DNA from 4 places in the Bradyrhizobium sp. BR 1433 genome. Region 3 is predicted to be linked to each of the others. Evidence: riboswitches for the same ligand, from Rfam matches in the RefSeq annotation. Region 3 holds a riboswitch; each other region holds the start of a gene.
The links. A riboswitch is a leader RNA that binds a small molecule or an ion and turns the genes downstream of it on or off. The one in region 3 is predicted to bind cobalamin.
Positions count from the first base shown of each region.

Region 1: another riboswitch for cobalamin. It lies ahead of ACSKB9_RS39430 (DUF1636 family protein); the one in region 3 lies ahead of ACSKB9_RS16770 (ribonucleoside-diphosphate reductase subunit alpha).
Region 2: another riboswitch for cobalamin. It lies ahead of ACSKB9_RS20320 (TonB-dependent receptor); the one in region 3 lies ahead of ACSKB9_RS16770 (ribonucleoside-diphosphate reductase subunit alpha).
Region 4: another riboswitch for cobalamin. It lies ahead of ACSKB9_RS21990 (TonB-dependent receptor); the one in region 3 lies ahead of ACSKB9_RS16770 (ribonucleoside-diphosphate reductase subunit alpha).

Region 1 covers NZ_JBPUGG010000001.1:8,221,834-8,229,790, reverse strand. The annotation lists gene ACSKB9_RS39450 (precorrin-8X methylmutase) at 1-115, opposite strand, end outside; gene cobG (precorrin-3B synthase) at 115-1,230, opposite strand; partial or broken gene cobN (cobaltochelatase subunit CobN) at 1,275-4,524, opposite strand; gene cobW (cobalamin biosynthesis protein CobW) at 4,524-5,558, opposite strand; gene ACSKB9_RS39430 (DUF1636 family protein) at 5,555-5,929, opposite strand; cobalamin riboswitch at 6,024-6,235, opposite strand; gene cobO (cob(I)yrinic acid a,c-diamide adenosyltransferase) at 6,272-6,925, shown strand; gene ACSKB9_RS39420 (cobyric acid synthase) at 6,937-7,957, shown strand, end outside.
Region 2 covers NZ_JBPUGG010000001.1:4,161,829-4,169,785, forward strand. The annotation lists gene ACSKB9_RS20315 (PepSY domain-containing protein) at 1-220, opposite strand, end outside; gene ACSKB9_RS20320 (TonB-dependent receptor) at 223-2,499, opposite strand; cobalamin riboswitch at 2,605-2,799, opposite strand; gene ACSKB9_RS20325 (CobW family GTP-binding protein) at 3,028-3,957, opposite strand; gene ACSKB9_RS20330 (amidohydrolase family protein) at 3,959-5,449, opposite strand; gene ACSKB9_RS20335 (hypothetical protein) at 5,603-5,995, opposite strand; gene ACSKB9_RS20340 (ABC transporter ATP-binding protein/permease) at 6,148-7,957, opposite strand, start outside.
Region 3 covers NZ_JBPUGG010000001.1:3,410,675-3,418,631, reverse strand. The annotation lists gene ACSKB9_RS16780 (glycosyl hydrolase) at 1-495, opposite strand, end outside; gene ACSKB9_RS16775 (hypothetical protein) at 684-953, shown strand; cobalamin riboswitch at 1,410-1,631, shown strand; partial or broken gene ACSKB9_RS16770 (ribonucleoside-diphosphate reductase subunit alpha) at 1,748-4,625, shown strand; gene ACSKB9_RS16765 (ribonucleotide-diphosphate reductase subunit beta) at 4,648-5,793, shown strand; gene ACSKB9_RS16760 (hypothetical protein) at 6,789-7,322, shown strand; gene ACSKB9_RS16755 (hypothetical protein) at 7,390-7,957, shown strand, end outside.
Region 4 covers NZ_JBPUGG010000001.1:4,512,932-4,520,888, reverse strand. The annotation lists gene ACSKB9_RS22010 (MFS transporter) at 1-1,067, opposite strand, end outside; gene ACSKB9_RS22005 (hypothetical protein) at 1,230-2,477, shown strand; gene ACSKB9_RS22000 (ABC transporter substrate-binding protein) at 2,495-3,487, opposite strand; gene ACSKB9_RS21995 (hypothetical protein) at 3,864-4,037, opposite strand; partial or broken gene ACSKB9_RS21990 (TonB-dependent receptor) at 4,150-6,433, opposite strand; cobalamin riboswitch at 6,543-6,740, opposite strand; gene ACSKB9_RS21985 (FecCD family ABC transporter permease) at 6,853-7,896, shown strand; gene ACSKB9_RS21980 (ABC transporter ATP-binding protein) at 7,893-7,957, shown strand, end outside.

The sequences.
Region 1 (7,957 bases), 4.8 Mb from region 3:
GCACGACCACCGGCTCTTCGTCTGGCGTGAAGCGGGCAAGGTCGGCCTCGGAGCGGATGGTGGCAAAGGACTGGCGATAGATCGCTGCGCCGTCGGTCTCGTAGACGTGCGGCATCAGCGGCCTCCCGTCAGCACGGAGGGATTTGCGACGAGGTACGAACTGCTCAACCCTCGGATGACCGGCGTATCCCGCGTCGTGCCGCGGCGGATCAGATCAAAGCCGTTGTCTGTCGCAACGAGGGTAACATCCGCAGAACCGGAATGGGCACAGCCCTTGGCGCAGCCGGAGACGTGAAGCCGCGCATCAGGTGGGATATGCCGCGCGAGCGCCGATGCCAGCATACGCGTATCCGCATGCGCATCGCCGCAGCGCGGTGCGCCGCTGCAGGTGACCACGCGCAGCCTCGGATCGCCGGCATCAGTCACGAGGTCCGCCCCATGGGGCATCTCGCGCATCCCCTCCGCCAATACCATCCGCCACGGTGTCATGCGAAGAGCCTGCGTGCTCGCAGCAAGGTCGCTGAGCGTCTGGTGCGGCATCTGCCCGAAGGCGACGCCTACCATCGCGCCGATTGAATAGATGCCCGGCACAGGACTCGACGCTTGGCCCACGGGTTCGGCATCACCGCGAAGCGACTGCGGCAGGCTCGCGCCGCCGGCGAGATGAGCCGCCATCCGTCGCCGCTCACCCCCGGCTCCGCCGGAGGCGACGAACCATTCGGCCAGCGCCAGCGCGACCTGCACAGCCTCGCTCCGCATGACCGAAAGCCCGCGCGGTACGCCATCGGCCCGCACCAGCAGTCCCCGGCTGCGATCGCGCTCGATCCTGATGTCGGCGGACGCATCCGCCAGCATCCGCGGATTGCCATCATCGATTGCGAAGCCGAACTTGGTTGGAAGATCAAGCGAGGCACCGGCAAGCCCTTGCTCAAGCTCGGTCGCGAGCGAGCGCGTTTCGTCGGCGGCAGTCCAGAACGGCGTCACCAGAATGTTGCGCTGCGCCTCGATGTCCGCGCGTGCGTCCAGCAAGCCGAGCTCGGCGAGCCCGTCGATCAACGGTGGATGGCCTTCATCGCTGACGCCGCGAATCTGGAGATTGGCGCGACTGGTCAGGTCGATCAGGCCGTTGCCGTATCGGGCCGACAGCCTGGCGATTCCCGCTGCCTGCGCCGCGTCCAGCCGTCCGCCGCGTGGGCGAATGCGCACCACGAGGCCATCGCCTGACTGCATCGGCCGCAGCGCGCCTGGACACCAGCCCTTGACCGCAACCGGGCTCATGAGCACTCCTGCAGCGCAGCCGCGATCGAATTGCGCCGTGTCTGCCAGAGCGAGGCTTCATGCAATCTCGTGAAGCAGGTTTCGATCGCAGCCAACGCCGCCGGGTTCTCGCGCGCCATGAAGCCGCGAACCTCGTCATTGCCGAGCGTCGCATCGTAGTAGAGATCGAACAGATGCGGCGGCACCGCGCCGGCGAGATGGGCGAACGCCGCCATATGCTCCAACGTCGCTGTGATTTCGGCGGCACCACGGAAGCCATGGCGCATCATGCCCGCGATCCAGGCAGGGTTGGCCGCGCGCACCCGCACCACCCGTGAGATTTCCTCAGTCAACGCGCGGGCATGCGGCTGATCCGGCCGCGTTGCATCGAGGTGATAGAGCGATGGGGCTTTCGTGCCAAGGCGCCGGGCCGCCGCCGCGATGCCCGCCTCGTGCGCGGCGTAGTCGGCCGCCAGCAGCAGATCGGTCTCCGGCAGATCCTGGGTGTGAACAAAACTGTCCGCAGCCGCGAGCCGCGCCTCAATGCCGGCGCGATCGGGCCGCATCTCGCCATCGGATGCGAGAGCCCACGACGATGCCGACAGCCAGGCTTCGCCGGCCGCCTCGCGCGCCTCCGGTGTGAAGACATCGGGGACCGACGAAATACCAACACCATAATGTCCGGGGCGAGGACCGAACACGCGCGCGATGCGCTGCCGATAGGGATTCTCGTCCGCCTCATCGCTGCGTTCGCACAACGCCTCCGCCGCGGCTTCGAACAACTGGGCCAGCCCAGAAAAGACGTCGCGGAACAGCCCCGACACCCGCAGCGTGACGTCGATGCGCGGGCGGCCGAGCTCTGCAGGCGCGATAATGTCATAGCCCGACACCCGCCCCGATCCATGATCCCAGCGCGGCGCGATGCCCGCGAGGTGCAGGGCCATCGCAAAATCCTCGCCGGCGGTGCGCATCGTCGAGGAGCCCCAGAGATCGACCACGAGTCCCTTCGGCCAGTCGCCGTGATCCTGCAAATGACGGCGCAGCAGCTCTTCGGCCAGTTTCACGCCTTGGGCATGCGCCGACGGCGTCGGCACCGCGCGCGGATCGACCGCAAATAGATTGCGCCCGGTCGGCAGCACGTCGCGGCGTCCGCGATAGGGCGAGCCCGACGGCCCCGGCGCCACGCGCCGACCCGCGAGCGCATCGCGCAGCGCCGCCCTCTCCGCCTCGCCGCAAGCGCCCCGTCCGAACACATGCAAGCCGTCGCCGAACTGGCTTTCCTTGAGGTCGCAGACGAAACGATCGATCTGCGGAATGGCCTCTGCCGCCGAGACCGACGCCGCGAGACCGAGATCGTCCTCCAGCCCGGCGATGCGCGCTTCGTCGCGGATCGCAGCGATCAGGCGCTGCCGCCGCGCCGGATCGAGACCATCGGCGGTCGAATACTCATCGAGCAAGCGCTCAAGATTGCGCAAGCCTTTGGGGACCGCGGCCTGTGCCAGTGGCGGCGGCAGATGACCGATCGTCACGGCACCGATCCGGCGCTTGGCCTGCGCCGCCTCGCCGGGATCGTTGACGATGAAGGGATAGACAACAGGCAGATCGCCGATCAGCGCCTCCGGCCAGCATGCGGGCGACAGCGCAACCGACTTGCCGGGCAGCCATTCCAGCGTTCCGTGCGCGCCGATGTGGACGACGGCATCGATGGCCTGCCGCCTGAGCCACAGATAGAACGCGACATAGGCATGGCGCGGCGTGCGCGCCAGATCGTGATAGTCGGCGTCGCGCTGTCCCACCTCACCGCGCTCCGGCTGAACGGCGATGACCGATTTGCCGCAGCAGATCGCCGCGAAATGAAATGCGCCGTCACGGCAATCGGGATCATCTTCCGGCGCGCCCCATGCGCGGCTGAGATCGCCCTGCAGCAGCTCGGGAAGGCCGGAAAGCGCCGCACGATAGTCGGCGACGTTCCACGTCAAATTTCTGCGCAAAAGAATGTCGCCCAGCGACTCCACCGGCTCAAGGTCAAATCCCGCGCCCGCGAGATCAGCCAGCATCGCCCCGACCGACGCCAGCGCATCGAGTCCGACGGCATGCGCGATCTGATGCGGCCGGCCGGGATAGTTCGAGAGCACCAGCGCAAGCCACTTCTCCTGTGCCGGCTTGCTGGCAAGCCGATGCCAGGCGGCCACGCGTGCGGCAATTGCAGCGACGCGCTCGGCATCCGGTCGATGCGCAAGATGCGCGAATTGCAGCTCGGGATCGCGCTCACCGGGCGATTTGAAGCTCACGACCCCTGTGAACAGGCGGCCGTCGACCTCCGGCAGCACCACATGCATCGCGAGATCGCCGGGCGAGAGCCCGCGGAGCGACAAGGCCCAATCCTCGCGCCGCGCGGTCGACAGCGCGACCTGGAACACCGGGCATGATGCAGCGTCGAACGGCGTCGTGCCGTCGTCACCGGCCGCGGAAAACGCGGTCGCATTGACGATGGCCGCTGGAGCGCATTGCGCGAACTGGGCGCGCAGCCAGTCGGCCACGCCCGCCGCCTTCAGCGAGGTGACGAACACGCCATGAGCATCAAAGCCCCGCTCACGCAATGCATCGATCAATGCATCGACCGGCGCCGTGTCGCCGGCCGCGAGGTCAGGAACGATAAAACGTCACCAGCACGCGCGGCCGGCCGTCCGGTGCCGGCAACGCCGTGATGGCACCGCGCCGGGAATCGTAGACGCCGATCTCGGGAAGATCGATCTCGCCGACCACCGGCCCGGCATAGAGTCCGGACGCCAGCGCCAGCTGCGCGATCACGGCCTGCGCGGCAACAGGACCGCCTTTGTCGCACAGCACCTTGAGGCGGCGCAGCGTCGAGATCGGCAAGGTCGAGAATTCGTCGAGCCGCTGATCGTCGCGGCCATCGGCCGGCAGCACGACTAGGGCGATGCCACGCTCCTTCGCCAGCCGATGCACCGCGGCCAGCCCGTATGACCAATAGGGCTCGCCGCCGATCAGCCGCACCAGAATGCCGCGCGCGTGCGAGAGCGTCCGTTCGATGTAGGTATCGACCGACAGCGGATGGCGCAGCTCCGCGAGATTGGCGAGCCGCAGCGACGGCAATGCGGCGCGGCCGCGCCGCCAGCCGGCCGCGAAGGCAGCAAGATCGCTGTCGGAAAACGACAACACCACGAGATCGGCCGGATCCTGGCCGAGGTCCCTTGGCGTCGCGGTCTCTTCAAGGCCGCGGCTCTCGCGGAAGACGACGTGCATCAGACACCAAGCCGTGCCCTGATCGCGGCTTCATCGATATCGGCATGTTCGCCGATCACGACGAGCTTCGACTGCCGCGCCCGGGCGCCCCAGGGCATGTCGAACTGATGCCGCACCCGCTCGCCGACCGATTGCACCAGCAGCCGCATCGCCTTGCCTTCGACCGCGATGTAGCCCTTGGCGCGCAGCACGTTCTGCTCGCGCGCCAGCCCCTTGATCGAGGCGACCAGCGCGTCGACATCCGAAACTTCCGGAAGATCGATCACGACGGAATTGAAATCGTCGTGCTCGTGTTCCTCCTCGCCATCGTGATGCGACGGCCGCGCCGCGAGATCGCTTTCCGCCGCCGCCCCGAGCCCGAGGATCACGCGCGCGTCGATCGTGCCGTCGACGACAGGCAACATCGGCACCTCGCGCGGCATCTCGGCCGCGATCACCGCTTTCGCTGCCTTGATCCCCTCCGCCCCGGCGAGATCCGCCTTGGTCAGCAGCACGATATCGGCACAGGCGATCTGGTCCTCGAACACTTCCGACAGCGGCGTCTCGTGGTCGAGATTGCCGTCCGCCGCACGCTGCGCATCCACCGCGGCCGGATCAGGCGCAAAACGGCCGGCGGCGACGGCCTCGGCGTCGGCGAGCGCGATCACGCCGTCGACCGTGATCCGCGAACGGATCTCCGGCCAGTCGAACGCTTTCAGCAGCGGCTTCGGCAGGGCGAGCCCGGAAGTTTCGATCACGATGTGATCGGGCTTCACGTTCCGCGCCAGCAACTGCTCCATCGCCGGGATGAAATCATCGGCGACGGTGCAGCAGATGCAGCCATTGGCGAGTTCGACGATGTTCTCGGCCGGACAATTGGCGTCGGCGCACGACTTCAGGATGTCGCCGTCGACGCCTTCGCTGCCGAATTCGTTGACCAGCACCGCGAGCTTCTTGCCGTTGGCATTGCGGATCAGATGCTGGATCAACGTCGTCTTGCCGGAGCCGAGAAAGCCGGTCACGACGGTGACCGGAATTTTGGCGAGCGTGGTCATTCTGCGGCCTCCGGCACGACGGGAAGAGGTGGAATGCGGGCGAGCGATTGCTTGCGGAAGATTTCCGGACGGCTGCGCCACGGCACGATGCCGTCGGGCGCCGCCGCATATGCGGAGGCACCGGCGATCACATCCGCGGCATTGGCTTCGGACAGCCGGCCGTAGACATAGGACCACCGCCCCGGCGCGCTGAGCGCGACCGAGCAACCCTGGCTGCAGGCCGACAGGCATGCGACGGGAACCAGATCGACGTCATCGGGCACGCCCGCCTCGACAAGCGCGGCATGCAGGCGTGCACCGGGCGCGAGCTCACCTTCCGCCGGCGTCTGGCCGGCGCGGCAGGTGATGCAGACATGAAGTGTAACGCTCATCGCCCTTCCTGGATTGACAGCGGGAAGCGATGAGGCACACGAACCGATTTTGGACAGGTTCGTTCCCCGTCGCGGAACACCCCGTCCGCCGGTTTCACAACATGCTGCGTTGGCAGGTCTCCCGGCTTGCGGAGCAGGTTTTACCCTTCGATGCCCACCTTCCCGACTCCGTATGGAATCAGTGGCTTGGGCATCTCTCCGGTGACGGTCGCGGGGGCGGCTGCGCTTCGGGCCCGATTTAGCGGAGCCCTATCGCATTCCCTCTTCGCCTGTCGTAGGACAGGAACCAACGCAGGACCACCATTCGTCCAAGCCTCGCACTTGTCAAGCCGAAGGAATGTGATGACTTCTGATGGAAAGGACGCTGAAGACGGCGCCGTCGGCACCGATCTTTCGCCGGATGCGCGCCACGCGGACAAGATGGCGAAAAAGAAGGCCGCCCGCGACCGCATCATGGCGACCAAGAGCGGTGAAAAGGGCCTGATCATCGTTCATACCGGCGCCGGCAAAGGAAAATCGTCCTCCGCGTTCGGCATGATCGTGCGCTGTGTGGCTCACGGCTTTCCCTGCGCCGTGGTGCAGTTCATCAAGGGCGCCTGGGATACCGGCGAGCGCCGCCTGCTCACCGGGCATTTCGGCGATCTCTGTCAATTTCACGCCATGGGCGAAGGCTTTACCTGGGAGACGCAGGATCGCGCCCGCGACATCGCGGCAGCGCAAGCCGGCTGGGAAAAGGCCAGGCAGCTGATCGCAGACCCAAGCCTGCGCATGGTCGTGCTCGACGAGATCAACATCGCGCTACGCTACGATTACCTCGCGATATCAGATGTCGTCGACTTCCTGACCACGTCGAAGCCGCCGATGACCCATGTCGTGCTCACCGGGCGCAATGCCAAGGAGGAGCTGATCGAGATTGCCGACCTCGTCACCGAGATGACGCTGGTGAAGCATCCGTTCCGCTCCGGCATCAAGGCCCAGCCGGGCGTCGAGTTCTGACAGACATCACCATGGCGCGCGCATTGATGATCCAGGGAGCCGGCTCGGACGTGGGCAAATCGCTCATCGTCGCCGGCCTTGCGCGTGCCGCCCGACGACGCGGCCTGCGCGTACTACCGTTCAAGCCGCAGAACATGTCGAACAACGCGGCGGTGACCGTCGACGGCGGCGAGATCGGCCGCGCTCAGGCGTTGCAGGCGCTCGCCGCCGGCGTCGAGCCGCACACCGACATGAACCCGGTGCTGCTCAAGCCCGAGACCGATGTCGGCGCCCAGATCATCGTGCACGGCAACCGGATCGCGACCGCACGCGCGCGCGAATATGCCGGCATGAAACCATCATTGATGGGCGCGGTGCTGGAGAGTTTTGCGCGCCTGAAGCAGCGCGCCGATCTGGTGCTGGTCGAGGGCGCCGGCAGCCCCGCCGAGGTCAACTTACGCAAGTCCGATATCGCCAATATGGGTTTTGCGCGCAAAGCCGACGTGCCCGTGGTGCTGGTCGGCGACATCGACCGCGGCGGCGTGATCGCGCAGCTGGTCGGCATCAAGACGGTGATCGACCCTGATGATGCGGCGATGATCCAGGGCTTTGTCATCAACAAGTTCCGCGGCGATCCGACGTTGTTCGAGGACGGCTACCGCTTGATCGAAGAGCGCACCGCCTGGCGCGGCTTTGGCGTGCTGCCCTGGTTCGTCCGCGCCGGCGAACTTCCGGCCGAAGATGCGCTCGGGCTCGGCGAGGCGCGCAAGCCCGGCCAGTGCAAGATCGCGTTCCTTGCGCTGTCGCGGATCGCGAATTTCGACGACCTCGATCCGCTGAAGCTCGAGCCCGGCGTCGATCTCGTGATGGTGCGTCCAGGCGAAGCCATCCCGGGTGATGCGAAGCTCGTCATCATGCCCGGCTCGAAATCGACCCGCGGCGATCTCGCCTTCCTGCGCGCGCAGGGCTGGGACATCGATCTCCTCGCGCATCATCGCCGCGGCGGCCATGTCCTCGGCCTGTGCGGCGGCTACCAGATGCTTGGACACAGCG
Region 2 (7,957 bases), 750 kb from region 3:
CGATCGCCATCGCGCGATCGGGTGTGACCCGCACCTTGCTCCAGGGAATGACAGGAAGCGCGGCGAGGCGCTCGCTGTCGGTAAGGCGCGGAAAGGCCACGTACATCATGACAAGGCCGGAGATGAACCACATCGCGAACAGGAGACACGTCGCAATGCCGATCCAGCGATGGACGATATAGAGCCACCGCCGCCCGCGCCGGATCAGAGCGTTGCGCATGGTCAGAACTTCACGTTGACGGACAATTCGGCGGTACGCGGCATGCCTAGCAGCCACTGCCCGGTGCCGTTCGAGGTCACCGCGTAAGCCTTGTCGAACAGGTTGTAGACGCGGAACGCGACCGTGGTGCGGTCATCCGGCTTCCACCTGACGCCGCCATTGACCACATTGTAGCCCGGACGCAGCTGGGTGTTGGCAAGATCGGAGTACATCGCACCGACGATCTGCACGCCGCCATAGACCGACCAGTTGGGCGCGAAATCGCAGGTCAGCCAGACATTCGAGACCTGCTGCGGCACGTTGACCGGGACATTGCCGTTGAAGCTGACGATCTTGCCGCCGACCACCTGGCTGTTGTTGTCGTATCTGGCGCGCAGCAGTGCAAGATTGGCGTCGACGCGCCAGCCGTCGCTCAGCGCGAGCCCGATCGATCCTTCGACCCCGCGCGATGATTGCTGGCCGATCTGCAATGCCAGGCCGCCGGTGGGATTGCCGGGATCGGGAATCGTCAGCCCGGTCTTGACGATCTCGTAAGCGGCCAGCGTCCACTCGCCGCGGCCGCCCCAGAACGACTGCTTGACCCCGATCTCGGTCTGCTTGCCGGTCGCGAGCTGGAACGTCTTCTGCGAAGTCGACAGCGAGATCAGATTGCTGACTGGATCGACGCCGACCGCGTACTGGCCATAGAACGCGAGGTTCTTGATCGGCTCGTACACCAGCCCGGCGCGCCAGCTGGTGCCCGACAGCGTGGTTTCAAAGCTGTTTGCCGGCGTCTTGTAGTCGGTGCGATCGACCTCGGGGCGGTCATACCTGACCCCGGTCACGAGTGACAACTGATCGGTCAGCGAGAGCCGATCCTCGGCGAACAGCGCGTATTGATTGACGATCGCGTTGAAGCCCGGCGTGGTCGCCGTCGTCGTGGCGAAGAACGATCCGGGATCGAACACATAAGGATTGACCGACGACGCGCCGCCATAGGGCGAGTTGTTGGTATGGGTGAAGTCGATCCGGTTGACGTCGAACCCGGCGACGACCTGGTTCGCAAGGCCGAACACGTGACCGCTGAAGGTCGCATCCATCCGGTTGCCGAGTTGCTTCTGGTCGTGAAAGATCTCGATATAGCTCGTGCGATCGATCAGCTGGCTCTTCGGATTCCAGGTGTAGTTTTCGATGTCGCGCCAGTGCCGCTCGCTGGTCAGGTAATACAGCGTGTTGTTGACCTTGATGCCGTCGGCGACATCCCACTCGGTCTTGAACCGGGTCCAGCTGTCCTGATATCGGATCGCACTGTCCAATGCGTTGTAGTTCTTGAAGCGCAGCGCATCGTGGATCGCGCCGTTGATCAGCGGCGTGCCGAAATAGCGCGACGGGCTGCGATCGCCGTAATCTTCCGAGAGCGTGAAGGCGAGATTGTCCGACGCCTGCACCCGCACGGCAGCGGAGACCACCGCGTTCGAGGTCTTGTCGCGATCGACCCAGCCGTCCGACATGTTGCCGGTGGCGTTGATGCGGTACGACACATTGGGATTGATCGGACCGGTGCTGTCCACCGAGAGCCGCCGCGTCATGTTGCTGTCGAGCGAAACCTCGGCCTCGTTATAGGGCGTGCTCTGCGGCTTCTTCGGAATCACGTTGATGACGCCGCCGATCGCGCCTTCGCCGTACAGCACCGAGGCCGGGCCGCGCAGCACTTCGATGCGTTGCGTCGACCAGGTGTCGTAGGGGAACGTCAGCGTGCCGGAGCCGATATAGAAGCGCGTGCCGTCATACAGCGTCATCACCGAGTTGCTGCCGGCAAAGCCGCGGGTGCTGAACGACAGGCCGCCATTGCCGGGTGCCGGCGTTGCGATGAAGCCAGCCGCGTCCTGGGTGACGGCATCGAGCACATTATGCTGGCCGCGTTCAGCGATGGTCTGCGCCGTGATGATCTCGACGCTGGCCGGCGTCTGCAGCGGCGTCAGATTGAGACGACTGCCGGTGCCGCCCTGCGTGGTGGCATTGAGCGTCGGCGATGCCGATCCCCGTACGCCCGACGCTGCGACGCGCGGCGTGTTGCCGGTTGTTGCGATCGTCGCGGGCCTCGGCCGCGCCGCGGCGGCCACGGCACGGCTTCGCGCCGCGGGCTTCGGCCTTGCCACAGCGGAAGGCGCGACCTCAATCGGATCGAGCCTGGTTGGTGGCGGCGTTTGTGCCGAGCCTTCGGCCGGCAACAGCAGCGATGACAGGGAGCAGAGAAGACCGAGGCGCCATTTGCGCGCAACGGGAGAGGACGGAGACATGAAAGGACTCGCGGTAACGTGGCACGTCACCGCGAACGCGGATGGCGCATTGCCGAAAAGGCAGTGCTCCGATCCCACCAGGACGCCCCCGCCCGATGTGCTCGCGTGTGACCACGACTGACGGCAGGTCTCCTGGCTCACGGGTCATCGCCTGTCGACGCCTTCCCGGGCCGATGGCCCAGTGGCAAATTGACGAAAGGCTCGCCGTTTACAGTTGCGGGGACAGCTGCGGCATTGGGGTTACCCTCGCACCGCATTCCCTTTTGATCCCCGAAGGGAACCGTCGGCAAAAACGATAGGTGGTGCCGGCAAGGCTGTCAATTCGATGCGATTGTCGCACACATGCTTTGCGAGATGCTGCTGCGGCGATGACACAGCGACGTCGAGGGCTGACGCCCAAAGGCAACCCGTCATCCTGAGGAGCGCGGCACGCGCGTCTCGAAGGATGCACGGCCCGGCTGGCGGCCAATTCATCCTTCGAGACGCCGCTTCGCGGCTCCTCAGGATGACGGGAAACGTAGGTTCGCGTCACTGAGCCTCGACGCATCCCTGCATCACCTCATCAATCTCCGCGCGCGACAGCGCACCCATCTCGGCGATGAACACGATGCGCGTGCGCGGCACGCCGGGCGACGGGACGCCGCCCGCAGCCAAGGTCGCGCGGCCGCCGGCGAGTTGAAGCACGGTCAGCCGCCCGGGCTGCTCCACCGTCTCGAACAATCCCTTCGCCCGCGCCAGCTTCGGCGCCAGTCTGCCGATCGCCTGCTGCAAGCGCGGCAGCACGACGGGCCGCTCCGAGGTCCAGCTCAGCGTGTCGAAGCGATCGGACGACGGCCGTCGCGGCGCGGTCTCGCGCGGCGCCGACACATGATCGAGGTCCGCTGGGAACAGCAGCGCGGCCGGCACCTCGCCATGCAAGGCATCAACCACCACGGCCGCCGGACGCGCCGCGCGCACGGCGTCGCGGATCGCGGCGCAGGTGGCGGCGTCAGTCAGATCGACCTTGCTCAGCGCCACCACGTCCGCCGCCCGGAGCTGCGAGCGCAGCAGCGCATCGTTCAGCTTCGCCGCAGGCTGCGTCGCGTCGACCACGCACAGCACGGTCTCCAGCGGCGCCTCCTTCCAGATCACGGGATCCATCAGGTTGCGCACGATGTCGGCGGGATCGGCGATCCCGCTGGTCTCGATCACGATGAATTCGGGACGCGGATCACGCCGCAGCAACGTGGCGAGCGTGCGCAGCAGGTCGCCCTCCAGCGTGCAGCAGATGCAGCCATTGCTCAGGCTGACCACGCCGTCGCTGGCGCCGGCGATCAGCTCGGCGTCGATATTGATCGCACCGAAATCGTTGACCACGGCGGCGATGCGCCGCCCTTGCGCATGCGCCAGCAGATGGTTGACGACCGTGGTCTTGCCCGCCCCGAGGAAGCCCGCGACCAGCAGGATCGGGACCGGCACCTCAGCCCCCCGTGATAGGCCGGCGCACCGGCCGGCCGGGACGCGCCGCGACATCGAGCACACCGTCGCTGATCAGCGGCTGGCCGCTGACCACGAGATGCCGCACGCCCTCCGCCGGACGATTCATCGCCGAGAAGGTCGCGCGATCGCTCAGCGTCTCGTAGTCGAACACCACAACATCGGCGTCGGCGCCGACCTGCAGCCGGCCCTTGGCCCGCATCGCCGGCGTGCTCGCCGACAGGATCTCGGCCGGGATCAGCGCGCATTTGCGGATGCCCTCGAGCAGCGACACTTTCTTGCGCTCGCGCACCCATTCACGGATGAAGCGGGTGAAGCAGCCGGCCGAGCGCGGATGCGAGGTGGCATCGTCGGGCAGCGGCCAGGCGTCGCCGCTGTAGGGACGGCCATCCGACAGCGTCCACGGCATCGCGTCGGAGGCGATCGCGCCGCCCGGATACAGCACCGCCATATCGAGCAGATCGCGATGATGCGCGTTGTTCTCGATGTCGAGCACATGCCACAGCACCAAGGTCGAGGGCTCTTCGGCCTGTGCCGCCAGCAGCTCCTCGCGGCTGCCGAAACGGTGACCGTCGGTCACGCGCTGCACCGAATCGTAACCGAGGCCGTTGCGCTCCTCGAATTTCGGATCGCTGAAGAAGGTCGCCGCCAGCACAGTCGAGCCGGTGCCGTAGGGATAGGCCTCCACCGTGATCGGCAGGCCCTGCGCCTGCGCTTTCGCGATCAGCGCGACACAGCGCTCGATATCCGTCTTGCTCGACGAGTTGAAGTGGCAGATGTGCATATGCGCGCCGGTGGCGCCGGCATAGCCGATCAGGCGGATATAGGCTTCCGCCGCGCTCTCGGGATCGATCCGCGACATGTAGGCGACGTGGGTGAAGGTCGGCACCGCATGATCCGCCGCGAGCTGGCACACCGCGGTCAATTCCTGCACGCCGGCGCCCGGCGCATAGGCGTTGAGAATGCCGATGCCGATACCGCCCTCGTTCAGGCCGATCGCGAGGCGCTCCAGGATGCCGCCGACCTCGCCTTCGGTCGCCACGTTTTCGATCCAGCGGCGATCGCGCATCGCGGCGCCAAACGATTCCAGCGAGCTTTCCGAATTCGAACCGGTCATCGCGCCGATGCGCGCGAAGGCCCAGTTGGCGGCGGCGCCGTCGTTCAGCACCCTGCCCTTCTCGGCCTGGCGCTTGTACCAGGACGCGACCGGCAGCACGCCGGCCTCGAGGTCGAGCGAGGTCGTCACCCCGTCGAACGCCTGCATGCGGTCGGCCGGTATGGTCTGGCCATGCGCGTGCAGGTCGATGAAGCCCGGCGCCACCACGAGCCCGGTCGCGTCGATCTGCCGTTCGGAACCGCCGAGGCCGGTGCCGACCGCGGCGATCTTGCCGTCGACCACGGCGACATCGCCGATCGCGTCCATCCCGCTGGCCGGATCCACCACCCGGCCGCCGCTGATCACCAAGCCACCCATCTCGCCACTCCCCGCATTCCGAAACCGACCGGTCTCCTGTCGAGCACAGAGAAGCGCATCGCACTGATCGCAGCAAGCCGGCCAGGGTTGTGGCGACATGCTGTGACGGAATATCCGCTGCGCCGTGATGGCGATTGCAGAGTGAGGCCCTTCTTACGTTCCGGTTGCACGCCGCGACGGCAGCCCGCGCCAGAGATCGGGGCCGGGCTTCACGCGGCTCGTCACGAGTTTCGGCGGCGTGCGGTCCCTGGCGATCGCCGCCTCGACCGCACGCTTGAGCCTGACATTGTCGATCTGCGCCAGGAATCGCCGGATGACGGCCTCCTGATCCGCGCCCTGACCGGAGATCGCCGCGCACAGCTCCGCGGTCGTCCTGCGGAAGAAGTGGAAGGCGTCATCGGCCGCGCCACCCAGCCGGTCGACCTCGCCGGCCACACCGAGCGCGTGCATCCGATCGTCGTCGCCCAGCGTCACTGCGAAGCGCAGCACGGCAAGCTGCCAGGCACGGAGCAGCTTGCTCTCCGGTTCGGTCGCATTCTCGCGCATCAGTCGAACACCCCGCGCGCCTGACGTCCTTCGGCTGTCGAGGGAGGTCGGGCGCGGCGCGACTATCCTTGCGCGGGAATAGGTTTTCGAGGGGAGCGCGCGCCCGATCGCATAGGAATCGCATAGGCGGAGCGCGCCGAGGCCCAATTCGCTCAGATCCCCTCGAACTGCAGTCGCGCCAGCCGGGCGTAGAGTCCGCCCGCGGCGACCAGTTCGGCGTGGGTGCCCTGCTCGACGATCCTGCCCTGGTCCATCACCAAGATGCGGTCGCAGGACAAGACGGTCGCCAGCCGATGCGCGATCACCAGCGTGGTGCGGTGGCGCATCAGTTCCTCCAGCGCGGTCTGCACCAGCGTCTCGCTCTCGGCGTCGAGCGCCGAGGTCGCCTCGTCGAGCAGCAGCAGCGGCGCATCGCGCAGGATCGCGCGTGCGATCGCGATGCGCTGGCGCTGGCCGCCTGACAGCGTCACGCCGCGCTCGCCGAGCTGGGCGTCGAAGCCTTCGGGCAAGCGGCGCAGGAATTCGGTGGCATGGGCGAGATCGGCGGCGCGCTCGACCTCGGCGTCGGTCGCATCGGGCCGGCCGAACCGGATGTTCTCGCGGGCGCTGGCGGCGAACACCACGGAATCCTGCGGCACCAGCGCGATGCGCGCGCGCACCTCGGCCGGATCGGCCTGCCGGATCGGCACGCCGTCGAGCGAGATGGTGCCCGATTTCGGATCGTAGAAGCGCAGCAGCAGATGGAACAGCGTGCTCTTGCCGGCGCCGGACGGGCCGACGATCGCGACCTTCTCACCTGACCGGACCGAGAGCGACACTTCATCGACCGCAAGCGCGTTGGGCCGGGTCGGATAGGCGAAGCTGACATCGTCGAAGCCGACATCGCCGCGCGCCGGCTGCGGCAGCGCGCGCGGCGATGCGGGCGCCGCGATCTGCGGCCTGACGCGCAAGATCTCGAACAGCCGCTCGGCGGCGCCCGACGCGGCCGAGACCTCGCCCCAGACCTCGCTGAGCTGGCCGAGGCCGCTCGCGGCGAACGCCGTGTAGAGAATGAACTGGCCGAGCCTGCCCGGACTGATGGTTCCGACCAGCACGTCGTGCGAGCCGACCCAGAGGATCACGACGACGCTGGCGAACACGATGAAGATGACGATCAGCGTCAGCACCGCGCGCGCTTTGGTCGAGCTGCGCGCGGCCTGATAGGCCTGCTCGACCTCGCCAGCAAAGCGCGTCCTGGCGAGCCGTTCGCCGGTATAGGCCTGCACGGTGCGGATCGCGTTGACCAGCTCCGAGGCATAGGCGCTGGCATCGGCCAGCGTATCCTGGGCGGTGCGCGACAGCCGCCGTACCCAGCGGCCGAACGCCACCAGCGAGATCACGATGATCGGGATCGCGAGCAGCACGAAGCCAGACAGCCGCGGGCTGGTGATCACCATCATCGCGGCGGCGCCGAAGAACAGCATCAGATTGCGCAGCGCGATCGATACCGATGCGCCGACCGCGGACTTGATCTGCGTGGTGTCGGCGGTGAGCCGCGACACCAATTCGCCTGATCGTGCGGAATCGAAGAACGAGGGCGACAGCGAAATCAGATGCGCGAACACGTCGCGCCGGAGATCGGCCACGATGCGTTCGCCGATCGTCATCACGAGGTAGTAGCGCGATGCGCTGGCGCAGGCGAGCACAGCGACGACCGCGATCATCACGCTGAAATAGCTGTTGATCATCGCGATGCCTTCGGGCGTGAAGCCCATGTCGATCATCCGCCGCACCGCGACCGGCACGATCAGCGTGGTGATCGCCGCGATCGTCAGCGAGATCAGCGCGAGGATCGCCCGCCCCTTGTAGCGCGCCACATAGGGCGCGAGTGCAAGCAACGGCCGCAACCGGGCACGGCTCTTCGCCGGCTCCGTGATCTGGCTCTCGATGAAGGCTTCCTCATCGAGCAACGCGTCACGCGGG
Region 3 (7,957 bases):
TACGTTGCCGCTGCCGTCTGGGTTTCCGGTGTAGTTTGTCCAGAGCATAATCTCCTGCTGTTTTGAGCTGTCCCAGATATCGTAGGCGACGTCCCAAGCGCCACCAGCAGGAACAACCTGGTTGAAGCTCGAGCTTAGAGTGTTGATTGAACTGAGCGGTTTGCCGATATTGAATGACTCGTGCGGATAGCTCTTGATGCCTTTCGAATTAGGCTGGTTCGACCACACGCCCCACCGGTTGGCTTCATACACCGAAATCGTCTGAGGCCCAGCGCCAGCGCCCCATATGTCGTTGTTCCAGGAGTATCCATTGCGTGAGAAGTTCCCGTACGGAGCACTCGAACTCCAAATCGGAGTCTTTGCCGATACAGGCGCGGCGGACGATGACCTGACTTGATTCACAGTCTGGCTAAATAATTCATAATTCTCCCGTGTGCTGACGTCCCAAGTTTGGGACCCGCGCGAGAGGGCACCGTTTATCCGATTGGAATCCATAGGGCTCTCCTTGCTCTCATAAGCGACAAGGCATCGTTCCGATCGGCCTAGCGCCTACCCTAGGTTCGTGACCAAGCTCAGGCGTGGGCGGCAAGGGCATCTACAGACCAAGTCCGATGCTAGGAAGGTCAGCTTTCGAGAAGCTGACTAAGGCCTCGACACTGAGGTTTTGGGTCGTTGAAATTGACTTGATCTGGCTGAAGGGCTTGGACGGCGCACGCCATTTTGCGCGAGCCTTTTCGGTTGTGAGCATCCAATTGACGCAGGCGTGGTTGACATTGCAACGTTTTGACGAGGTGTGGGAAACTGTCGATGCGTCTATCGAGGCATTGGCGGGCGAGAATGCCGATCTCGATCTCAACAATGTTCAGCCCCCAGGGCGCGCTCTGGGACATAGTGGAACTCCAATCGGGCGCAGTTTCCGCCACGCCAAGTCGGCCGAAAAACGCCTTATGTAGGACGCCGACCGGAAACTAAAGTTGGGTGGTTTCAGCGGGTTGTGACTTTTCCAGGTGTGCGATGCCATCGGAGAAGTAGATGACCTCGACCGAATTCATCCCCTGTCAGCATGACAGACGAGAGCACCGCTATGAAAGCGATGTACGATTCTGGAAGGGGATTGATCGCGCTGTTGATGCCAAGGCCGAACAACGTCGGGCGACCGCACTAGACCCGCATACGATCGGTAAGGGCGCCTTTCGTAATCAAAGACCACCATTGCTCGAAAGAGCTGGCTACCCGTGCCCGATACGCAAGTTCGAGGCAAAGCGTCCGCATCACCCGGTCGAGGTTTGGGCTGGACGAGAAGGCGAGCGCCTTAAAGCTTCCCGCCAGTCGCTCACGGGCCTTGGGATAAGCTTGCAGAAATTTTGGAAAGGCCATCTTGCGGTCGTTGACATTCCCTTCCAAATCGCACCAGATATAGCTGTCGACGGTCCATCGTATCGCAAGATTTGGTGGCTAAGAGGGAAGCCGGTGAAGTACGGATCGATCCGTAAAATCCGGCGCTGCCCCCGCAACTGTAAGCAGTGAGTTGCTCTCGCCCTGTTAAGTCACTGATGCCGCGAGGCATTGGGAAGACAAGGGAGCAACGGCGACCTGCGAGCCAGGAGACCTGCCGCGACACCAAACACGTCCACGGGCGGGGTGTCCCGGCGGTCGCTTGCACAGCCATGCCGGCGACGCTTGTCCGCCGGAATGACGCAGCGTCCTCTCGACATCCGGCCCCAACAAGCATCACGGGGTCTGCACGATGTCACTCTCTCTCGATCGCGAAACAAAGCCAGCGCCACTCATCCAGTTGCGTCCAGAACCGCTCGCCGCGCCGGAAGCGTCGCCTCCGATGCAGGTGATCCGCCGTAACGGCACGGTGTCGAAATTCGACGCCAGCAAGATTTCGGTGGCGATGACCAAGGCGTTTCTGGCGGTCGAGGGACATGCCGCGGCCGCCTCGCGCCGGGTGCATGAGATCGTAGAGCAACTCACTGCTGAGGTCGTCACCGCGCTGTCGCGGCGGATGAGCGAGGGCCGCACCTTCCACATCGAAGACGTGCAGGATCAGGTCGAGCTGGCGCTGATGCGCAGCGAGCACCACAAGGTTGCGCGCGCCTATGTGCTGTACCGAGAGGAGCGCACGAGGCAGCGCGACGAGCAGGGGGCGGCGAAGACGGCAAAGCCCCCGGCGGGACCAGCGATTCAGGTCACGCTACGCGGCGGCACCAAGGTGCCGCTCGACCACGCGCGGCTGGCGCTGATCATCAACGAGGCCTGTGCCGGCCTTGACGGCGTCGACGCTGCGCCCGTCATCGCCGAGACGGAGCGCAACATCTATGACGGCATCGGCCAGGACGAGCTGGCGCTCGCCTCGGTGATGGCAGCCCGCACCCTCGTGGAACAGGAGCCGAACTACAGCTACGTCAGTGCCCGCCTGTTGCTCGACAAGCTGCGCACCGAGGTGCTGACCAATGTGCTCGATGCGCCGACCAGCGCGTCGCAGGCCGACATGGCCACGCGCTATGCAGAGTACTTCCCGGCCTATATCAAGACCGGCATCACGTCCGAACTGCTTGACGCCGAGCTCGGCCGTTTTGACCTCGCGCGTCTTGCCGCGGCGCTGAAACCGGAACGCGATCTGTCCTTCCAGTTCCTAGGCCTGCAGACGCTGTACGACCGCTATTTCCTGCATGTCCGCGGCAACCGCATCGAGCTGCCGCAGGCCTTCTTCATGCGCGTCGCCATGGGGCTCGCGCTGCGCGAGATCGACCGCGAGGCCCGCGCGATCGAGTTCTACGATTTGCTGTCGTCGTTCGACTTCATGGCCTCGACGCCGACGCTGTTCAACTCCGGCACGCTGCGGCCGCAGCTCTCGTCGTGTTTCCTGACCACCGTGGCCGATGACCTCGACGGCATCTTCAAGTCGATCAAGGACAACGCGCTGCTTGCCAAATATTCCGGCGGGCTCGGCAATGACTGGACCCGCGTCCGCGGGCTCGGCGCCCATATCAAGGGCACCAACGGCGAAAGCCAGGGCGTGGTTCCGTTCCTGAAAGTAGCCAATGACACCGCGATCGCCGTCAACCAGGGTGGCAAACGCAAAGGCGCGGTCTGCGCCTATCTTGAGACCTGGCACGTCGACATCGAGGAATTCCTCGATTTGCGCAAGAATACCGGCGACGACCGCCGCCGCACCCATGACATGAATACCGCCAACTGGGTGCCCGATCTGTTCATGCAGCGCGTTCGAGGCTGACGGCGAATGGACGCTGTTCTCGCCGGACGAGACGCAGGATCTGCACCATCTCTATGGTAAGCCATTTGCCGAGCGTTACGCCTATTACGAGGCCAAGGCCGCGGGCGGCGAAATGCGCCTGTTCAAGCAGATCCGCGCCGTCGACCTCTGGCGCAAGATGCTGACCATGCTGTTCGAGACCGGCCATCCCTGGATCACCTTCAAGGATCCGTGCAATTTGCGCTCGCCGCAGCGCCATGTCGGCGTGATCCACTCCTCGAATCTCTGCACCGAGATCACGCTAAACACGTCCGACGACGAGACCGCCGTGTGCAATCTCGGTTCGATCAACCTCGCCAACCACGTCCAGGACGGTCGGCTCGACGATGTCAGGCTGAAAAAGACGGTGACGACGGCGATGCGGATGCTCGACAACGTTATCGACATCAACTTCTACACCATCCCCGAAGCGCGCTGCTCCAATCTGCGGCATCGCCCGGTCGGGCTCGGCCTGATGGGGTTCCAGGACGCGCTACATATGCTGCGCGTCGCGGTAGCGTCTGATGCCGCCGTCGCCATCGCCGACACGAGCATGGAGGCGATCTCGTATCATGCGATTTCGGCGTCTTGCGATCTCGCCGCCGAGCGCGGGCGCTATCCGTCGTTCGAGGGCTCTCTGTGGAGCCAGGGCGTCCTGCCGATCGATTCGATCGACTATGTTGCCGATGCCCGCGGCGGGGTCACGATGGACCGTACGAGCACGCTTGACTGGGCAGCCCTGCGCGGCCGCGTCACCTCGGTCGGCATGCGCAACTCGAATGTGATGGCGATCGCGCCGACGGCGACGATCTCCAACATCTGCGGCGTCGTGCAGTCGATCGAGCCGGCCTACCAGAACCTTTATGTCAAATCCAACATGTCCGGCGATTTCACGGTGGTGAACGACCATCTGGTGCGCGACCTCAAGGCGCGCGGGCTGTGGGACGAGGTGATGGTCAACGACCTCAAATATTTTGACGGCAGCGTCGGTGCGATCGACCGCATCCCCGACGATCTCAAGGCGCTTTATGCGACCGCCTTCGAGATCGATTCGCGCTGGCTGGTGGAGGCCGCGGCGAGGCGGCAGAAATGGATCGACCAGGCGCAGTCTCTCAATCTCTATATCGCCAATCCCTCCGGCAAGAAGCTCGACGCGCTCTACCGTCAAGCCTGGTCGCTGGGCCTGAAGACGACCTATTACTTGCGCTCGCGCAGCGCGACCCATGTCGAGAAGTCAACGCTGAAGGGCACCGACGGCAAGCTCAACGCTGTCTCGCCAGTGGCGCTGACCGCGCCGGCCCCCGATCTGCCGAGCGCCATTGCCTGCTCGATCGATGATCCCGACTGCGAAGCCTGCCAGTAAGAAAACCAAAGGAACCAACATTATGCTCGACTTTTCAGAAACAGCGACCACGACCCGCCAGGTGCGCACGCCCTTCATGCCGCAGTCCTTCGCGGCGGCGCCAACCGCTCTGAGCGAGGCAACCGGCCTCGGCACGATCGACCGTCATGGCGGCCGCGTCTCGGTCGACGAGAAGCGGATGATCAACTGCCGCGCCGACGTCAACCAGCTGCTGCCGCTGAAATACAAATGGGCATGGGAGAAGTACCTTGCCGCCTGCAACAATCACTGGATGCCGACCGAAGTCTCGATGCAGGCCGACATCGCACTGTGGAAGTCGCGCGACGGCCTCTCGGAGGATGAGCGCCGCGCCATCAAGCGCAATCTTGGCTTCTTTGCGGCCTCCGAAAGCCTCGTTGCCAACAATATCGTGCTGGCGATCTATCGTCACCTCACCAACCCGGAGTGCCGGCAATATCTCCTGCGCCAGGCCTTCGAGGAGGCCGTGCATACCCACACCTTCCAGTACATCGTCGAAAGCCTCGGCCTCGACGAGGGCGAGCTGTTCAACATGTACCGCGAGGTGCCCTCGATCACCGACAAGGCGGCGTGGGCGATCAAGCATACCCAGCATCTCGACGATCCCGATTTCAGGATCGGCACGCCGCAGGCCGGTCAGGCGTTCCTGCGCGATCTCGTTGCCTTCTACGTGATCTTCGAGGGCATGTGGTTCTACACTGGCTTCGCGCAGATCCTCTCGTTCGGCCGCCGCAACAAGATGGTTGGCATCGCCGAGCAGTATCAATACATCCTGCGCGACGAGAGCATCCATCTGAACTTCGGCATCGACGTGATCAACCAGATCAAGATCGAGAACCCGGATCTGTGGACATCGGCTTTCCAGGAGGAAGTCCAAAACATGATCCGCGCGGCCGCCGAACTCGAGGCTGCCTATGGCCGCGATACGATGCCACGGGGCTTCCTCGGGCTGAACGCCGCACTGTGCGAGCAGTACATGCACTTTATTGCCAACCGTCGCTGCGCCCAGATCGGCCTCACGGCCGTGTTCGCGGAGGCGGAGAATCCGTTCCCATGGATGTCGGAGGCAATGGACCTGAAGAAGGAGAAGAATTTCTTCGAAACCCGCGTCATCGAGTATCAGAACGGCGGTGCGCTCGATTGGGGCTGAACTGATTGTGCGATAACCGACGCCTATTCTTTATGAGCGGTACGCGCCGGGCCGTCGTAGTGCCGCATATGGCCTATTTGTACCGTCCTGCGCCGTCTGACCAGTTCGGCTGCTTTTGCGAGCGCAGCCGACATGGAATTGTCGCATCACGCCACCAATTAACTTGGACGCGCCGGCCGGCGGGCGCGTCCCTCAGCAATAATGCGCTGCGCCGATGCGCGCCCAAAGCGACGATGCGTCAGATGGTTGCCCGACCGCGCGTGCATGAAAGGCGCGGCGGGTAAATTTGCGCCTGTGCCGATAAGTCTTGGATTTCACTCGTACGTTGGCGGGTGACTAGGACCACTAACCCAAAAGCCTCTCAAATCTTGCGACGTCGCCTATGCCTCGCGTTCGTGCCACTGGCCGAACCAGCCACAATCGGCAGAACACTGAGTGGGCGCTTGCGTTGAACGAGACGCTTGCTATGCAATCTCCGACAAAACAAATAGCGGCATAGCCGTTTCCAGCATCCTGGTGCGCCGAGTTGCAAGACAAGTCCGATTTCTTTGTTGGCATGAGCCGATCGCTGAGATGATGTCATCTAGATGGCTGACCGTTCCTAAAAAGGTAAACCAACATATGACTTGAACCCCACGTAGCGTCAGGTTGTAGGCTCGGAAAATCATAAGTCACGCTCGCGGGAGCGCATCATGTCAGCAAGCATATGTGAGCGGCCATGGCGTAGATCTCGGTGCTTCCGGACAATGATCAGATCATTGGGGTAGGCGTGCCAAGAGATCGGCGGATGATGTGAAGGGGAGAATGCTCGGCAACCTAACTCGCAGTCTCATTGTGTACCTTCTTGGTGTCGCAGCCACAAACAACGCGAACTGCAAATAAATGCAGCTCCGGCGGCGCAGGAGTTTACATGCCCTGATGCTGGACCGTGCGGACCAGCACTCCTCTCCATAAACGCAGGGCGCCTGCGGCGGGCCCCAGAAATGATTATGCAGATGTCGGCACTTGAGGCAGCACTAACCGAGATCGATCGTTCGCATCAGATACGTGAATTCTCAATCGCCGTGCTCAAGCACGCAAAGCAGCTTCGGCAGGCGGATCAAGCAGCGTTCCTGCAAAAGGCTGCTTCGCATTTCCAACTTAGATTTGTAGAATGCTTCGAGGAAAACATCCTCGCTGGGAAATCGTGGGACTACGCCACCACCTGCAATGCGATAAGCCGGGCGGGTGGAGGTGAGGCCGGTATAAGAGCGTGCGAGCGCATTGCTGCTCGCGTGTCGCAGCTTGATAATGCGTTGATCAAGAAAGTCGGATTCAGAGCCATTTCACTCCTCGCATCGTCTTTCAGTCGGCACTGCAGGATGACGGAATGCTGTAATGGAACAGTCCGGTTGGCCGAATTTTGCGCCGATCAAAGGGGGGCGTTCCAGGAGTTGAACAGTCAAAGTCTGGCGTCGCTGGTTAACGGTTTCAGCAAGTCGGCCGAAACAAGTAGCTTGCCATCGAGCTGCGATCGCAATCGCAGGTGAGGTGATCCGCCGAGCGGATCGCCCCGGTCGCCTCTCGGATTTTGCTCCGCAGGGACTCGCAAACCTGGTGAACGGTTTCAGCAAATGGGAGAAAGAGGCGGCCGCGCGGGAAGCCACAGGGATGATCGCGGCTGAGATTCTCCATGGTTCCATCGAACTCTCTGAATATTCCCAACAGCATTTGGCGAACCTGGTGAATGGTTTCAGCAAGTGGTTAGAAGACGAAAGCTCTCGGCAAGCCACAATCGCGATTGCGGGCGAGATCGATCGTAGAGCCACCCGGATCACCAATTTCAATCAGCTGGACCTCGCGAGCCTCGTGAATGGTTTTAGCAAGTGGCCAGAAGAGGCTGCCTGTCGGCAGGCCGCGGTCGCACTTGGCGGGCAAGTCCTTCACTCCCATGACGCCAGACGCTCACAATACACTCCGCAGGCACTGACCAACCTGGTGCACGGTTTCAGCAAGTGGTGGAAAGAGGCAGCTTGTCGCCAAGCCGCAATCGCACTTGCCGGTGAAATCATAACGGCTCGAATGTCCCACTATACTGAGCAGGCATTGGCCAACTTGGTGAATGGTCTTAGTAAGTGGCCGCAAGAGCCGGCCGCTCGGGAAGCAACAATCGAGATTGCGCGCG
Region 4 (7,957 bases), 1.1 Mb from region 3:
CCGAAGTTGAAGCCGGTGGAGACGATGCCGAAGGCGCGGCCGGCGGCGCCGGGCGGCGCTGCGTTGCGCACCATCATGTCGCGGGACGGCGCGATCACCCCGCCGAGGAATCCGGCAAGCCCCATCGCCAGCGTGAGCGCCACCGGCGGCAGGTCGAGCAGCGCAATCAGCAGCACGAGGGCGGCATTGACCGCGAAGCAGGCCGCGGCGAGCTGGCTGTGGCGATGGGTCCAGTCGGCGAGGTAGCCGCCGGCGAGCACGCCGGCCGCGCTGGCGCCGAGGAACGCGGTCAGCGCGATATTGGCCGTCGAGAACGACGCGCCGTAACCGCCCATCAATGCGACCACGCCGAAATTGTTGATGCCGGAGGTCGACAGGCTGAGCAGCGTGAAGAAGGCCGTCAGCACCATCAGCGCCGGCGTGATCACGCTCGCCTTCGGCGCGGCGTCGTCCTTTGCCTTGTTCTTGTTGGCGCCGGCATCGGGAATGCCGAGCACGATCAGGAACAGCGCCACCAGCGGACCGACCGCGCCGGCGACGATCAGCGCGCCGAGGCCGCCGATCGAGGCCACGAGTGCCGCCATGATCGCGGGCGCCACCGCGCCGCCGAGGAAGCCGGCAAAGGTGTGGATCGAAAAGGCGCGGCCCATCCGCGCCTCGTCCATATGGGCCGAGAGGATCGCGTAGTCGGCCGGATGATAGACGCTGTTGGCGAGGCCAAGCAGCACCGCGCAGACTATCAGCGACGTATAGCTGAGATGCAGGCCGAGCCCGATCAGTGCGCAGCCGCCGACGGTCAGTCCAATCAAGAGGATCTTGCGCGCGCCGATGTGGTCGGCGAGGTAACCGATCGGCGCCTGGGTCAGCCCGGAAACCACCGCGAACACCGTCAGCGCCAGGCCGAGCTCGACGTAGCCGACGCCGAGCTGCTGCTTCAGGAACGGGAACAACATCGGCAGCACGAAGATATGGAAATGGCTGACCCAATGGGCGACCGAAATCCCCGTCAGCGTGCGCAGCGCACTGTCGGCTTTCGCTTGCTGCGGTGCGGCCAGAACGTCGACCATGTGCCTGAAAACCCTAATTCCGGAAAGCCCGCCGAAAATAGAGATCGGCCGCTAATTGTCCATGAACGCGGGCGCATGGCTGCCCCCGGCGCGGGCGTGCCGGATCGACACATGCGGCATTAAATGCGGCGACAAAGCACGGCGGCACGGCGATGATCGGCCATGATCGACGCCAAAAAGCAGCTCCGCGTGCTGGTGTCGGAGGGCTCCAGCACCTCCGGCCGCGAGGCGATCACGATCCTCGGCCTGGCCGGCCATCACGTCGAGGTTTGCGACCCCTCGCGCTGGTGCCTGGCGCGCTACTCCCGCTTTGTCCGCAAATACCACCATTGTCCGCCGCTGCGGTCGGATCCGGTCGGCTTCCTGCGCTTCGTCGAGCGCCTGTTGGCCTCGCGGCATTTCGATGTGCTGCTGCCGACCCATGAACAGGGATTTTTGTTCGCACGCGCCGCGGCAGGGCTGGCATCACGTACCGGCCTCGCGCTGCCGGATTTCGCCAGCTATCGCGCCGTGCACAGCAAGGCCGGCTTCAGCCGCCTGCTCGACCGGCTCGGGCTGCCGCAGCCGCCGACCCGGATCGTGAATTCGGCCGAGGAGCTGCGCGAGGCGGTGCGGTTTCCATCCGTTGTCAAGACGTCGGTCGGTACCGCCAGCCGCGGCGTCTGGTTCGTGCGCGACGCTGGTGATCTCAATCGCGCGCTCTACGACCTCGAGTCCTCAGGCGATTTTGGCGGTGAGGTGCTGGCGCAGGATCTGGTCACCGGCACGGTCGAGAAGGCGCAGTCGGTGTTCTGCCACGGCACGCTTGTCGGCTTCCATGCCTACCGCCAGATTGCGGCCGGTGTCGGCGGCGGCGAGGCGATCAAGGAGAGCGTGAGCCGGCCGGCGATCCGCGCCGGCCTCGAGACCATCGGCGCGCATCTTGGTTGGCACGGTGCGCTCTCGGTCGACGTCATCATGCCGCTCGACAGCGCGACGCCGCTGTTGATCGACTGTAACCCGCGGCTGGTCGAGCCGATGAACGCCTTTCAGTCGGGCGTCGATCTGGTCGATCTGCTGCTGCGCGTCTCGCGCGGCGAGACGCCGGCGCCGCTGGCCGAGGGCCGTCTCGGGGTGCGGACGCATCTGGCGATGCAGGCGCTGCTCGGCAGCGCATCGCGCGATGGCACGCGGCGTGACCTGATCCGGGAATGCGGCCGCATCGCCGCGGGCGAAGGGCACTATCGGGGAAGCAGCGAAGAGCTGACGCCGGTGCGGCTCGACTGGCTCAGTGCCGTGCCGCTGGCGATGACCACGGCGTTGCTGCTGGCATCACCGCAGATCGCCGCATCGCTGGCGCGCGGCGGCTTTGGCGCGCACCTGCTCGATCGCGGCAGTATCAAGGCGATCGAAAACGGCGATTTCCGCTAGGATCCTTCAGTGCGAATTCACTGCACGATCTTGTCTGCGCGCTTCAAGAGCTCCGGTGGAATCTCGACGCCCACGGCACGGGCCGCCTGGAGATTGAATATCAGCTCTCGCTTGGTGACGACGCCGACCGGCAGGTCGCCGGGCTTCGCGCCCTTGAAAATCTTGTCGGCGAATGTCGCAAACTCGCGCCATGTATCGGCGACGTTGGCGCCATAGGTAATCACCCCGCCCGCGTCCGCCTGGCCGCCGGGAAACATTACCGGCAAGCGGTTCTTCATGGCCAGTTCACCGACCCGCTTTCGATTGCTCCAGGGCACCGGCACTTCCAGGACCAGCAGCGCCTCCGCGCGTTCCTTTGCCATCCCGGCAATCGCGGCCTCCAGATCGTCCGCACCCTTGACCTTCACGATTTGCGACTCCAGCCCCAGGGCCTTGGCTGCGGCCTCGTTGGCACGGTCAATCGGGGCGAGCCCGCGTTCATCCGCGCCGGGGATCGTTTGATCACTGAGAATCGCAACGCGCGTGATCCCGGGGAATGCCTCCTTCAGAAGCTTGAACTGGTCGCTGGCCTGCTGCGGATCCAGGTTGGTGAGGCCCGTGACATTGCCTCCCGGTTTTTCCATCGAGGCGACAAGCTTCAACGCGACCGGATCAGTCACGATCGCGAAGATCACCGGGATCGTCGACGTGGCCTTCTGCGACGCCACCGACGCCGGGCCGCCGAGTGCGAGGATGACATCCACATTCGCGCCGACCAGTTCCGAGGCGAGACCGGGAAGGCGCTCGAGCTTCGACTCGGCAAATCGCGGCTCGATGACGATGTCGCGTCCTTCGAGATAGCCGCGCTCGGCGAAGTCGCTCAGAAGGTTTTTCTTGATGGAATCGAACAGCGGCGACGGGCTGCCGTTGACGAGGATTCCTACTTTCCTGGGGGCCTGTTGCGCATTGGACGGTTCGCACATCGACGCGATGATGCAGAAGACCGTGAGCACCGCCTTCGCAAATCTCATGGCACCGCCCCCCAAAGCAAGGATCCAGCGTCCATGCCGAGCCTAGCACGGCAACCAATCCGGAAGGGGGGCAGCCCATGACCCCGCTGCGACCTATTGTCTGCTTGGCGACGACGAGCCGGGCTGGGTAGCTCGCAAGCTGCGAGCCCGCGGCGCGCTACTGCGCGACCGTGCGCGTATCAGGGAGATCGGGGACGAAGCCTTTGACTAGCTCCATCCGCGTCGTCCCGGGCAAGCGCAGCGCGACCCGGGACCCATAACCATCGCTGGCGATTGTTGCGTATCGCTGGGGCCGCAGCCTATTTCAACAACCCAATCCGGTGGCAATGGGTCCCGGCCTTTGCCGGGACGACGTGAGGATGGATATCGCATAGCCTCACAACGGCTCGTCATCATTGCCGTAGCGGTCGAGCTTCGGCGTGGCGATGTCGCCATCCTCATAATACTCGTCTTCCTGCAACGCTGCGGGTGGCGGAGGCTTCTTAGACTTGTCGTCGGTCTTGTCTTTGGTCTTGGCGCCGCCCTTGGTCTGCTTCCCGGCCTTGGCCATGCGTTTCCCCTGCGCGGGTCAAATCAGCTGCCGGAACTCTACCCCAGTTTCGGTGCGTTTGTAATATTCGGAGACGGTGCGGCGGGTCACACCCGCCCCACCGGATCATGCTCTAGAACGTCGCGCCGGCCTTTACCATGTAGGTGCGGCCGGGCAGCGGATAGGCCGAGAAGCGGCCTTCGGTGAACGTGCTCGCGATGGCGTAGTCGTAATAGAGCGCGTTGAACAGGTTGTTCACGCTCAGCGACCAGAAGAAGCGGTCAACTTGCCCGCTCAGCTTGATATCGGCGGTGGCGTTGCCGGGAATCCGGCTCTGGGTGTTGGCCTGGTCGTTGTCCATGATGCGCGAACTCCAGGCCCGCACCGTGGCGTCGAACACCAGATAGTTCTGCCAGATATTCCAGGTGACGCCGAGATTGCCGGTGTAGCGCGACACCAGCGGCACGTCGTTGCCGGCCCAGATGCCTTCGCGGAACACCGCACGGGTGATCGCCATGCCGCCGCGCAGGGTGACGCTGTCGCTGACCTTGAGCGAGGCACTGGTCTCCGAGCCATAGCGGCGGGTGGGGTCGAGGTTGGTGTTGAAGAACAGCACCGGGTTGAAATGGATCTCGTTCTCGAGATCCATCAGATAGACGCTGGTCTGGACCTGGAAGCGGTTGGTCCTGACGCGAAAGCCGCCCTCGAACATCCTGCGAGGTCTGGGTCTTGAGCTGGAAGGTCTGCGGGATCGGGGCGAAGGTCAGCGGGTCGAATGACGGACCCGACGCGACGCGTTCGTCGACATCGGGCGTGCGGAATGCGCGTGCCGCGCGGCCGAACACCGAGAAAGTGTCGGTCAGGCGATGCTCGATGCCGACATGCAGCGCGTATTGCGTCTCGTTGCTGTCGAGCGGTGCCGCCTGGGTGTCGAATGCGAATGGCGCATTCGGGTCGTAGCGATCGCGCGCCGAGATGCTGGTGTTCTGCACGCGCGCGCCGTAGGCGAAGTCGGTCGTCGGCAACAGGCCCAGCGTATGTTGCCAATAGCCGGCCACGGACTGCTGCTCGATATTGTAGATATGGAACGGGTCGACGCCCTGATAGGCGCCGCGCGCCTCGCGGAAGGTCGAATCGTAATAGTCGATGCCGGTCAGGATTGTCGACGGCATGCCCAGCATCACGTTCTTGACGCTGAGCCGCGGCGTGAGCGACCAGGTCTGCAGCGCGGCGTCATTGTAGGTCGAGGCGAAGCTGATGGTCGGCACCGTGCCGAAGAAGCCGCTTTGCGTCTCGCGCTGCCGCCAGCCACCGTCGACGATGAGGTCGACGCCGTTCATCAGCGTCCTGGTGAAGCCGGCGGTGACGCTGGCGGTCTGCTGGTTGGCATAGTCGAAAGGCGTCGCGGCGCCGCGGCGGTCGGTGAGCAACTCGTTGACACCGATCGACGGATCGATCAGCCGTCCGCCGGGCAGGCCGAGCTTTTGGTCGCTGCCCGTGACGGTCAGGAAGGCGGTGAGATCCAGCGTGGTGTAGTTGATGTTGCCGACGGCGTTGCGCTGGTCGAGCGCATTGTTGACGCGGTAGCCGTCGGACTTGATGCCGTTGCCGTAGAACGAGGTGGACCACGGTCCGGAATTGAGCGCCGCGGACACCGCGGCCATGCGGGTGTTGAACGAGCCAAATCCGGCCTCGGCGCGCATCGCTGTCGGCGGGCAGCCGACGCCGGTCTTGGTGATGATGTTGACGACGCCGCCCACCGCGTTGTCGCCGTAGAGCACTGCGCCGCTGTTGCCGCGCGTGATCTCGATGCGCTCGATCGAATCGAGCGGAATCGTGGTGAGGTCGAAGCCGGCCTTGTCGACGTCGTTGAGGCGGCGGCCGTTGAGCAGGAAAAGGGTATTGTCGGTCGCGAATGCGCCGAAGCCGCGCAGGTCGACCGACGTCTTGGCGCCGTTCGGTCCGCCATAGGGCGTTTGCAGTTGCACGCCCGGCACCTGCGCGAGGATCTCGGGCAACGACTGCACCGGCGAATGCGCGATGTCGTCGGCGGTGATCACGGCCGAGGAGGAGCCGACAATGCCGGCGAGCTGGCGGCCGCCGGTGCCGCCCGTTCCGGTGGCCACGCCGGTCCCTGTCGTGCCCGATCCGGCTCCGCTGCCTGTATTGTTGCCTTGCGAGGTGCCCGGCGCCGGGCGTCGCGGCGCCGGCGCTTCGTCAGCGGCCGGCCTGGCGCGCGTGACGTTCTGGTCGCCCGGCTTGGTGACTTCGATCGCCGGCAGCTGATCGGGAGCGGGTGCCTGCTGCGCCCGCGCTGCGGAGACAAGGAATGCCGGCGCGAGCATCGTCGCCGGCGCGATCATCGTCGACGCGAGCAGAAGCGCGCGGCGCCGCCGATGGAAAGGGAAGGAGAACATAAGCAAGGCCTCGGCAACGTCAGTGGCACGTCACCGCGAACCAGTCTCACCATCGTGCTCACGGCATCAGGTGAAGCTCATGCCTGTACTCCCCGACCGGCAGCATCGCGTGTGACCACGGCTGACGGCAGGTCTCCTGGCTCGCGGGTCGTTACCCTTCGTCGCCTTCCCAGGACCGAGATTCCCAGTGGCCTGTGACGAAGGATTCACCGCATACAGTTGCGGGGGCAGCCGCGGCGTTGGGGAAGTTTCCCCGTACCGCATTCCCTTTTCATCTCATGAAAGAACCGTCATGTTCATCTAGGGTTCGGCCGGGTAGCAAAGTCAATCCGGCGGAAGTCGGGCAATGGCCGTGCGGCCACGGTTTTTGTCGAGTGTCGCTTGTCTGCCACGACGATCGCTGTAAGAGCATGGATCCGATGAGCGTGCAGGATTTTGCCTTGGCGGCCGAGGTCGCGGCGCGGCGCCGGTGGGGCGCCACCGCGGCGCTGCTCGCGCTCGTGGTCCTGCTGTGCGTGCTCTCGCTCGGCGTCGGGCCGGTGCGGCTGTCGCCGCTCGCGGTGATCGAGGCGCTGTTCGGCGGCGGCAGCGATGTGGCGCAGGTGATCGTGCGCGAGATCCGCCTGCCGCGCACCATCCTGGCATTTGCGATCGGCGGCATTCTCGGGCTGTCCGGTGCGGCGCTGCAAGGGCTGCTGCGCAATCCGCTGGCCTCGCCGTCGCTGTTCGGCGCGCCGCAATCGGCCGCGTTCGGCGCGGTGCTGGTGATCGCGCTGGGCCTCGCCGATGTGCGCTCCTACACGCTGCCGGTGGTCGCGATCATCGCCGCCTTCGGCTCGGTGTTCGCGCTGCTTGCGATCGCCGGCCGCAATGCCGGGCTGTTGATCCTGATCCTCGCCGGGCTCGCGATCTCGAGCTTTGCGGGGGCGGCAACCGCGCTGGTGATGAATCTCTCGAGCAATCCGTTCGTGGTGCTGGAGATCGCGTTCTGGCTGCTCGGCTCGTTGGAGGACCGCAGCTTCCAGCACGTGGCGCTGGCGCTCCCCTTCATCATCGCAGGCGCCGCCATCCTGCTCAGCCAGGCGAGCGCCTTCCGCGCGCTGACACTCGGCGAGGAGGCGGCGCAGAGCCTTGGCGTCGACGTCGGGCGGTTGCGGCTTTTCGTGATCACGGGCGTGGCGCTCGGCGTAGGCGGCGCGGTCGCGGTCACCGGCACGATCGGTTTCATCGGCCTCGTTGCGCCGCATCTGATGCGTCCCGTGATCGGTCACGATCCGGCGCGGCTCTTGGTGCCGAGTGCCCTCACCGGCTCGGCGCTGCTGCTCGCCGCCGACATCGCGGTGCGCATCATTCCTTCAACCTCGGACATCAAGGTCGGCGTGCTGACCTCGATCATCGGCGTGCCGTTCTTTCTCTATCTGATCATGCGCGAGCGCCGCGCGCTCGGCGGAGGCGTGGCATGACGCTGCTCTCCGCCGTCGCTCTCAATGCCTCGCTCGGCAGCCGCAAGGTGCTGCACGATGT